Regions from separate parts of the Streptomyces sp. A2-16 genome, predicted to be linked through region 3. Evidence: riboswitches for the same ligand, from Rfam matches in the RefSeq annotation. Region 3 holds a riboswitch; each other region holds the start of a gene.

Region 1 (3,272 bases), 5.6 Mb from region 3:
GCAGGGCCGTCTCCCGGCGTCGTACCGTCCACGCGTGCAGGGCGAGGACCGCGCCCACCGCGACGAACTGGATGAGCGTCAGCACGGCGGCCGTGGAGAGGTCGAAGATCTCGGAGGTCTGGCGGTAGATCTCCACTTCGAGGGTGGAGAAGGTCGGCCCGCCGAGGATCTGGACCACGCCGAAGGAGGTGAAGGTGAACAGGAAGACCATCAGCGCGGCGGCGGCCACGGCCGGCCCGAGCGCCGGGAGGGTGACCGTCCGCCAGGCCGCGAGCCTGGACGCGCCCAGCATCCGCGCGGCCTCCTCCTGACGCGGGTCGAGCTGGGCCCACAGTCCGCCGACGGTCCGTACGACGACCGCGTAGTTGAAGAAGACGTGCGCGAGCAGGATCGCCCACACGGTGGTGTCCAGCCGTACGCCCCACAGCTCGTCCAGCAGTCCGCCGCGGCCGACCAGCGCCAGGAAGGCCGTGCCGACGACGACGGTCGGCAGGACGAAGGGGACGGTGACCACGGCCCGCAGGATCTGCTTGCCGGGGAAGTCGAAGCGCGCGAAGACGTACGCGCCGGGGAGCGCGATCAGCAGCGTGAGCACGGTGGAGGCGAGCGCCTGCCAGGTGGTGAACCACAGGACGTGCCGGATGTCCGGCTGGGTGAGGACGTCGGTGATCCTGCCGAGCTGCCACGTCCCGTCGGTCTTGAGGCCGCGCGTGACGATCGCGGCGACGGGATAGGCGAAGAAGACGGCGAAGAACGCGACGGGCACGGCCATGAGACCGAGCCGCGCCGCGCTGCCCCTGCGCCTGCCGGCTACCTCAGTACGAGCGAGGTCCACGACTTGACCCAGTCGTCACGGTTGTCGGCGATCTTGGCCGGATCCATGGTCTCGGGATCCTTGGCCTGCGGACCGTACTCGGTGAACTCGGCCGGTACCGCGGCCCCCTCCACCACCGGATAGACGAACATGTTGAGCGGCATGTCCTGCTGGAACTCCTTGGTGAGCAGGAAGTCCAGGAACGCCTTGCCGCCCTTGCTGTTCTTGGCGTTGCTGAGCAGCCCGGCGTACTCGATCTGCCGGAAGCAGGTGCCGTCGGCGACCCCGGTGGGCGCGGTCTTCGGCCTCGGGTCGGCGTAGATCACCTCGGCGGGCGGCGAGGAGGCGTAGGAGACGACGAGCGGCCGATCGGCCTTGGCCTTCTTGCCGCCGGCCGACCCGGAGAACTCCTCGTTGTAGGCCTGCTCCCAGCCGTCGACGACCTTGACGCCGTTGTCCTTGAGCTTCTTCCAGTAACCCTGCCAGCCGTCGTCCCCGTACTTCGCGGCGGACCCGAGCAGGAATCCGAGCCCCGGTGAGGACGTGGAGGCGTTCTCGGTGACGAGGAGGTTCTTGTAGGCGGGCTTGATCAGATCGTCGTACGACGTCGGCGGCTGGAGCTTGTGCGCGGTGAACCAGGCCTTGTCGTAGTTGACGCAGATGTCGCCGGTGTCGATGGGCGTGACCCGGTGCTTGTCCTGGTCGGCCCGGTACTCGGCCTTGATCCGGTCGGCGCCCTTCGCCTCGTACGACTGGAAGAGGCCGTTGTCGAGCGCGCGGGAGAGCAGGGTGTTGTCGACGCCGAAGAAGACGTCGCCCTGCGGGTTGTCCTTGGTGAGGATGGCCTTGTTGACGGCCTGCCCGGCGTCGCCGTCCTCCAGGACCTTGACCTTGTAGCCGGACTTCTTCTCGAAGTCGGCCAGGACGTTCTTGGAGACGGCCCAGGAGTCGTGGCTGACGAGGGTGACGGTCTTGGAGTCGCCGCCACTGCTGTCGTCGGACGAGGACCCGCAGGCGGACAGCGTGACGAGACCGAGGCCGACCACGGCAGCGAGAAGCTTCTTGTTGTTCACGGTGATGACCGAACTTCCTACCCAGAATGACCTGGGCGAGGTTCAGAGGGTCTGCGGCCCGATTGCCGCACTCTCAGCGCTGTGGCGCTCCCCTGTCGGATATGAAGGTGTACGTACGTTCGTCAGACTACCGCTCGGTGGCCGCGAGCTGGCCACAGGCCCCGTCGATCTCCTGACCACGGGTGTCCCGGACGGTCACCGGCACACCGTGCGCGGCGATCGCCTCGACGAAGGCCTTCTCGTCCTCGGGCCGCGACGCGGTCCACTTCGACCCCGGGGTCGGGTTCAGCGGGATGAGGTTGACGTGCACGGGCTTGCCCCGGAGCAGCCGCCCGAGCCGGTCACCGCGCCAGGCCTGGTCGTTGATGTCCCGGATGAGCGCGTACTCGATGCTGAGCCGCCGTCCGGACTTCTCGACGTACTCGAACCCGGCGTCGAGGACCTCGCGCACCTTCCACCGCGTGTTCACGGGGACGAGGGTGTCGCGCAGTTCGTCATCGGGAGCGTGGAGCGAGATCGCGAGCCGGCACTTGAAGCCTTCGTCGGCGAACCGGTGAATGGCGGGCACGAGCCCGACGGTCGACACGGTGATGCCGCGCTGCGACAGCCCGAGCCCGTCCGGCGCGGGATCGGTGAGCGCGCGGATGGCGGTGACGACCCGCTTGTAGTTGGCGAGGGGCTCGCCCATCCCCATGAAGACGATGTTGGACAGCCGCGCAGGACCCCCGGGGACCTCCCCGTCCCTGAGCGCCCGCATCCCGTCGACGATCTGATGGACGATCTCGGCCGCGGACAGATTGCGATCCAGCCCGGCCTGTCCCGTCGCACAGAAGGGACAGTTCATCCCGCACCCGGCCTGCGAGCTGATGCACATGGTCACCCGGTCCGGGTACCGCATCAGCACCGACTCCACGAGCGTCCCGTCGAACAGCCGCCACAGCGTCTTGCGCGTGGTCCCCTGGTCGGTCGACAGATGCCGTACGACGGTCATGAGCTCGGGAAGCAACGCCTCCTGGAGCTTCCCGCGCGCACCGGCCGGGATGTCCGTCCACTCCGCCGGGTCGTGCGCGTACCGCGCGAAGTAGTGCTGCGAGAGCTGCTTGGCACGAAACGGCTTCTCCCCGATCTCGGCAACAGCCTCTTTGCGCTCGGCAGGCGTGAGATCGGCAAGGTGCCGCGGCGGCTTCTTGGCTCCGCGGGGGGCGACGAAAGTGAGTTCTCCGGGTGCAGGCATAACCCTTCCAGTGTGGCAGATCAACGCGGGGGGCCCGGGCCACAGCGGGGTGGGGGTGGTCACCTGTGGGCGCCGGCTGTCGTCGTGGCCGGCTTCGGACGGTCCGGTTGCGGCCCAGGAGCCGTGCCGCCGGGGATGGGATGATCTCCCC
Region 2 (3,272 bases), 2.2 Mb from region 3:
GATCGAGCCGACCAGGGTGCGCACGATCTCCTCCGCCACCAGCTCGCTGTTGGCGACGGTCCCCACACTGGACTGCGCGATGGAGAAGAGCAGCAGCAGCGGCAGTGCGGCGCCGGCGTAGGCGAGGACGAGCGTGTTGACGACGGACGCGATGTGGTCGCGGCCGATCCGGATACCCGCGCGGTACAGACCGCGCCAGCCCATCGTCGGGTTGGCCTCGTGCAGCTCCCAGACCGCCGAGGTCTGTGTGACCGTCACGTCGTCGAGGACACCGAGCGAGCCGATGATGACGCCGGCGAGCAGCAGACCGCTCATGTCGATCGACGGATACAACCCGTGGATGAGACCGGTGTTGTCGTCGGTGTTGCCGGTGAGCGCGGCCCAGCCGATGAACTGCGAGCCGAGGATGCCGATCAGCACCAGGGAGATCAGCGTCCCCAGGACGGCAACGGAGGTTCTGGCCGACAGGCCGTGGCACATGTAGAGGGCGATCAGCATGATGGCGCTCGACCCGATCACCGCCACGAGCAGCGGGTTCGAGCCCTGGAGGATCGCGGGCAGGATGAAGAAGTTCAGCACCATGAAGCTGATGGCCAGCGCGACCAGCGCCATGACTCCGCGCAGCCGCCCGACGACCACGACGGCGAGCGCGAAGATGCCGGCGAGCAGTCCCATCGGCAGCTTGCGGTTCACGTCGGTGACCGAGTACTGCAGGTCCCTCGGCGCGGAGGGCTCGTACGCGACCACGACCTTCTGGCCCTCGTGCAACTGCCGCGACTGATCCGGCTGGACGATCTCCGTGAATGTACGGCCCGTGTCGTTGCCGGTGTCGACCCGGATCGTCGCCTTCTTGCAGGTGCCGTTCGCCTGCTGCTCGGCGGACGAGCCCTCGGCGGTAGAGGTGTCCCCGGTCGGGGTCTCCCCCGAGGCGTTCACCGACTTGCAGCTGACGCTCACGACCTTGGTGACGGTTGCCTGCTGGGTCTGCCGGTCGAAGCCGACCCCGGTGCGTTCGTGCCCCGGAGCGCCACCGGGCCAGAGCACCGCGAGCCCCACCAGCACGGCCACCCCGAACGGGATGAGGATCGCCGCGATGACCTTGCGCAGGTGCTTGGAGACGGGGGTTGCCGGCCCGTGGCTGTGACTGTGCGAGTGGCCGTGCCCACTGCCGGCACCGTGCCCGCTCCCGGACGCGGGCTCGCTCCCGTGCCCCTGTCCATGCCCGTGGCCATCGCCGGGACCATGACCGTCACCGGGACCCTGCCCGTGCCAGTCACCCCCACGGCCACCGCCGCTCCCCGGACCGCCGCCGCCACTCCGACCGCCACCGCCAGGGCCACCTCCGCCCGGGCCGCCTGGACCCGCGCCCTGACCTTGGCCGTAGTCGTGACCACCGCCATGTCCGCCGCCGTGCTCATGCTCGTGCCAGCCGTCGGCCCCGGTGTCCCCGAAACCTCTGGGGGAACCGCTGCCGTGGACGTGCCCGGAGCCACTGCCGGGGCCGTACCCAGGGCCGTCTCCGGAGCCCGGTCGGCGCGGAGGCTCGGACGGCGGGTACGGAGGCTGATGCGTCGTGGTCACCGACCGATCATCGCAAGAACGACAGGGGCCCTCTGTTCACCGCGCCCGAATTGACGCTAGCGTGGTGGCACCTTTTGTACACGCGGGAGCTCGGAGCACCGGGCTGAGAGGGCGCTGACCTCCGTCCCAGCGATGTTTCACGTGGAACGTCATCTCCAGCGAGTGACGTTCCCCACGAAACGTCGACAGACGGAAAACGCTGCGTCGACCGCCGAACCTGTTACCGGGTAATGCCGGCGTAGGGAGTAGGTCTCATGACCATCAAGGACGCGCGCACGCCTGCCTCCGACCAGATCGACGAGGAGGCCGGGAAGTCCATCGGCTGGCACAAGGCGTACGTCGAGGGCTCGCGCCCCGATCTGCGGGTGCCGGTCCGCCAGGTGCACCTCACCAACGGGCAGTCGGTCACGCTGTACGACACGTCGGGCCCGTACACCGATCCGCTCACCGAGACGGATGTCCGCCGGGGCCTGGTGCCGCTGCGGGAGAACTGGATCGTCGCCCGCGGTGACACCGAGGAGTACGCGGGTCGCCCGGTACGCCCCGAGGACGACGGGATCAAGCACACCTCACCGCGCGGTGGCCTGCGCAACCTCGACGCGGTCTTCCCGGGGCGGCCACGGCAGCCGCGCCGCAGCCGTGACGGCAAGGCGGTCACCCAGCTCGCCTACGCCCGCCGCGGTGAGATCACACCGGAGATGGAGTACGTGTCCATCCGGGAGAACGTCTCGCCCGAGGTGGTCCGCGAGGAGATCGCGGCGGGCCGCGCGGTGCTGCCGGCGAACGTCAACCACCCGGAGATCGAGCCGATGATCATCGGCAAGCGGTTCCTGGTGAAGGTCAACGCCAACATCGGCAACTCGGCGGTGACGTCCTCCATCGAGGAGGAGGTCGAGAAGATGACCTGGGCGACCCGCTGGGGCGCCGACACGGTCATGGATCTGTCCACCGGCCGCAACATCCACACCACGCGCGAGTGGGTGCTGCGCAACTCCCCCGTCCCCATCGGCACGGTGCCGCTCTACCAGGCCCTGGAGAAGGTCGACGGCAGGGCCGAGGAGCTGACCTGGGAGATCTACAAGGACACGGTCATCGAGCAGGCCGAGCAGGGCGTGGACTACATGACGGTCCACGCGGGCGTGCGCCTGCCGTACGTACCACTGACGGCCAACCGCAAGACGGGCATTGTCTCGCGTGGCGGCTCGATCATGGCGGCGTGGTGCCTCGCCCACCACAAGGAGTCGTTCCTGTACGAGAACTTCGAGGAGCTGTGCGAGATCCTCGCCGCCTACGACGTCACGTACTCGCTGGGAGACGGCCTCAGGCCCGGCTCGATCGCGGACGCCAACGACGAGGCGCAGTTCGCGGAGTTGCGCACGCTCGGGGAACTCAACCGGATCGCGAAGCGCTTCCACGTACAGACCATGATCGAGGGCCCGGGGCACGTCCCGATGCACAAGATCAAGGAGAACATCGACCTTCAGCAGGAGATCTGCGACGAAGCTCCGTTCTACACGCTCGGCCCGCTGACCACCGACGTCGCGCCGGCCTACGACCACATCACCTCCGGCATCGGCGCCGCGATGATCGCCTGGTGGGGCACCGCGATGCTCTGCTACGTCACGCCCAAGGAGCATCTGGGCCTGCCCAACCGGGACGACGTCAAGACGGGTGTCATCACCTACAAGATC
Region 3 (3,272 bases):
GCCGGTTGTCGGCGACGACCTCGCGGTGGGCGCCCAGTTCGATGCCGGAACCGGCGAGCCAGGCCGTGGCGGGCCGGGCGCCGATCCCGACCACGACGGCCCCCGCGGCCACCCTGGAGCCGTCGTCCAGGACGACCTCGCCGGGCTCGACGCGCACCACGCGCGCGTGGGTGCGAAGGTCAGCTCCCGCGTCGGTGTACCAGGAGGTCATCGGAGCGGCCACCTCGGCGGGCAGCGCGCCCGCGAGCGGCCGGTCGGCGGCCTCCACGACGGTCACCGCGCAGCCCGCCTCGCGCGCGGCGGTGGCGAACTCGGCGCCGATCCAGCCCGCGCCGACGACCACGATGTCGTGCTGCCGGGCGAGCACGGGCCGCAGTCGCTCGGCGTCGTCCAGGGTGCGCAGCAGATGGACCCCGGGGACGCCCTCCGTGCCGGGCAGCCGGATCGGTTCGGCGCCGGTGGCGAGGACCAGGACGTCGTACGGCACGGGTCCGGCCTCGGTGTCCAGCTCGTGCGCCTCGGGGCGCAGGCCCAGCGCCTCACGGCCGAGCAGCAGTTCGATGCCGAGGGCCTCGAAGTCCACGTCGAAGGCGGAGCCCTCGGCCTTGCCGAGCAGCACGGCCTTGGAGAGCGGCGGACGGTCGTACGGCTGATGGGGCTCCGCGCCGATCACCGTGACGGTTCCCGAGAAGCCTTGCTCGCGCAGCGCGACCGCGGTCTGCACCCCGGCCATGCCCGCGCCGACCACGACCACCCGCCGCTGCGCCTGCGTCCGCTCGCTCATTTGATCACCATAGCCAGCTGACAATCAGTCAGTCAGGGGTCGTGCCGAGTGACCTGCTCCACAACGCTCGTCCCGCTGCCCGGCTGCGACTCCCACTCCCACGTCTCCTCCAGCCGCACCCGGCCGTCGGGAAGCTCGACGACCGTGGAGACACAGTGCCCGCAGGACGTCGTGCCGTCGTGCTTGAGCTGTACGTACCGGAAGTCGAGGCGGTCCCCCGCGCGCGTGCCGACCAGATGCCCGCGTACGACGTCACCGCCCGCGTACTCGGCCCAGATCTCCCCGTCCTTCTCGTGGTAGGTGAAGCGGGTCCGCGTACCCACCTGACCTGGGGCCTGGTCGGCCACCGGGGCGAGGACGAGGCCGTCGAGCGAGCGGGGCATGGTGCGAGGCTCCCTTACAGAGGCGTGGAACGAAGGGCTAGGGTGGCCAACGTAGAGCACTCGCGGGAGCCCGGACGCACCGGGCTGAGAGGGAGGCTGGGCGGCCTCCGACCGTACGAACCTGATCCGGGTCATGCCGGCGAAGGGAGGGGCTGGACGCCCATGTCCTCACGTACGTCAGACGTCCTCGTCGTCGGGGGCGGCATCATCGGCCTGGTCACGGCCTGGCGGGCCGCGCAACGCGGTCTCACCACGGCCGTCGTGGACCCGGAACCGGGCGGCGGGGCCGCCCAGGTGGCCGCCGGGATGCTGGCCGCGGTCACCGAACTGCACTACGGCGAGCAGACCCTGCTGGGCCTGAATCTCGCCTCGGCCCACCGCTATCCCGACTTCGCGGCCGAGCTCACCGAGCTGACCGGGCACGACCTCGGCTACCGCCGGTGCGGCACGCTCGCCGTCGCCCTGGACGCCGACGACCGCGCCCACCTGCGCGAACTGCACGCGCTCCAGCGGCAGTCGGGGCTGGAGTCGGAGTGGCTGTCGGGACGGGAGTGCCGGCGCCTGGAGCCGATGCTCGCGCCAGGGGTGCGCGGCGGGCTGCGGGTGGACGGCGACCACCAGATCGATCCGCGCCGCCTCACGCGCGCGTTGCTGGCCGCCTGCGAGCGGATGGGCGTGGTCTTCCACCGCACATGGGCGGAACGCCTTCGTGTCGTCCGGGACCGGGCCGCCGGGGTCGCCACCACGGACGGCGAGGAACTGGACGCGGACCAGGTGGTGCTCGCCGCCGGCAGCCTCAGCGGCCGCCTGGAAGGGGTCCCGCAGGCCCTCCTGCCTCCCGTACGGCCCGTGAAGGGACAAGTCGTGCGGCTGACCGTGCCGCCGCACCAGGCGCCCTTCCTGAGCCGTACCGTGCGGGCCGTCGTGCGCGGCAGCCACGTCTACCTGGTGCCGCGCGAGAGCGGCGAGCTGGTGATCGGCGCGACCAGCGAGGAGCTGGGCTGGGACACGACGGTGACCGCGGGCGGGGTGTACGAACTGCTGCGGGACGCGCACGAACTGGTCCCCGGCATCACCGAACTGCCGCTGACGGAGACCCGCGCGGGACTGCGTCCGGGCTCCCCGGACAACGCCCCGCTGCTCGGCCCGACGGAACTGCCCGGCCTTCTGCTGGCCACCGGGCACTACCGCAACGGCGTGCTCCTGACGCCGGTCACCGGGGACGCGCTGGCGCACGCGCTGACCACCGGTGAACTGCCGGACGTGGCACGCCCGTTCACCCCCGGGCGGTTCCTGGAGTCCGTGGAGCAGCCGGCATGAACATCTCCGTCAACGGGGAGCCGCGCCAGTTCGCTCCCGGCACGGCTCTCGACACCGTCGTACGGGCCCTGTCCCCGGCGCCCTCCGGAGTCGCGGCCGCGCTCAACGAGACCGTCGTCCCGCGCGCGCAGTGGCCGTCCACGTCCCTCTCCGAGGGAGACCGCGTGGAAGTCCTCACCGCCGTCCAAGGAGGCTGACCATGGCCGACGACCCCTTTGTCATCGGCGGTACGCCCTTCTCGTCCCGGCTGATCATGGGCACGGGCGGAGCCCCCAGCCCGGAGGTGCTGGAGCGGGCGCTGATCGCCTCCGGCACGGAGCTGACGACGGTCGCGATGCGACGCGTGAACCCCTCGGTGCACGGCTCGGTGCTGTCCGTGCTCGAGAAGCTCGGCATCCGGGTGCTCCCGAACACGGCGGGCTGCTTCACCGCCGGAGAAGCCGTCCTGACGGCCCGCCTCGCGCGCGAGGCGCTCGGCACCGACCTGGTCAAGCTGGAGGTCATCGCCGACGAGCGGACCCTGCTGCCGGACCCGATCGAGCTGCTGGACGCGGCGGAGACCCTGGTGGACGACGGCTTCACGGTGCTGCCGTACACCAACGACGACCCCGTGCTGGCCCGCAAGCTGGAGGACGCGGGCTGCGCGGCGATCATGCCGCTCGGCTCCCCGATCGGCTCCGGGCTCGGCATCCGCAACCCGCACAACTTCCAGCTGATCGTCGAGCACGCGCGCGTGCCGGTGATCCTGGACGCGGGGGCGGGCACCGCCTCGGACGCGGCGCTGG

The links. Region 3 has a riboswitch for thiamine pyrophosphate ahead of thiO (glycine oxidase ThiO). Riboswitches for the same ligand answer to the same signal wherever they lie in the genome.
Region 1: another riboswitch for thiamine pyrophosphate. It lies ahead of IOD14_RS09065 (thiamine ABC transporter substrate-binding protein); the one in region 3 lies ahead of thiO (glycine oxidase ThiO).
Region 2: another riboswitch for thiamine pyrophosphate. It lies ahead of thiC (phosphomethylpyrimidine synthase ThiC); the one in region 3 lies ahead of thiO (glycine oxidase ThiO).

Annotation. Positions count from the first base shown of each region.
Region 1 covers NZ_CP063808.1:1,955,824-1,959,095, reverse strand. Annotated here, with positions in the region: gene IOD14_RS09070 (iron ABC transporter permease) at 1-835, opposite strand, end outside; gene IOD14_RS09065 (thiamine ABC transporter substrate-binding protein) at 811-1,887, opposite strand; TPP riboswitch at 1,884-1,991, opposite strand; gene rlmN (23S rRNA (adenine(2503)-C(2))-methyltransferase RlmN) at 2,015-3,121, opposite strand.
Region 2 covers NZ_CP063808.1:9,713,905-9,717,176, reverse strand. Annotated here, with positions in the region: gene IOD14_RS43690 (YibE/F family protein) at 1-1,581, opposite strand, end outside; TPP riboswitch at 1,654-1,843, shown strand; gene thiC (phosphomethylpyrimidine synthase ThiC) at 1,836-3,272, shown strand, end outside.
Region 3 covers NZ_CP063808.1:7,527,551-7,530,822, forward strand. Annotated here, with positions in the region: gene IOD14_RS33865 (FAD-dependent oxidoreductase) at 1-784, opposite strand, end outside; gene IOD14_RS33870 (hypothetical protein) at 817-1,167, opposite strand; TPP riboswitch at 1,220-1,332, shown strand; gene thiO (glycine oxidase ThiO) at 1,330-2,487, shown strand; gene thiS (sulfur carrier protein ThiS) at 2,484-2,684, shown strand; gene IOD14_RS33885 (thiazole synthase) at 2,687-3,272, shown strand, end outside.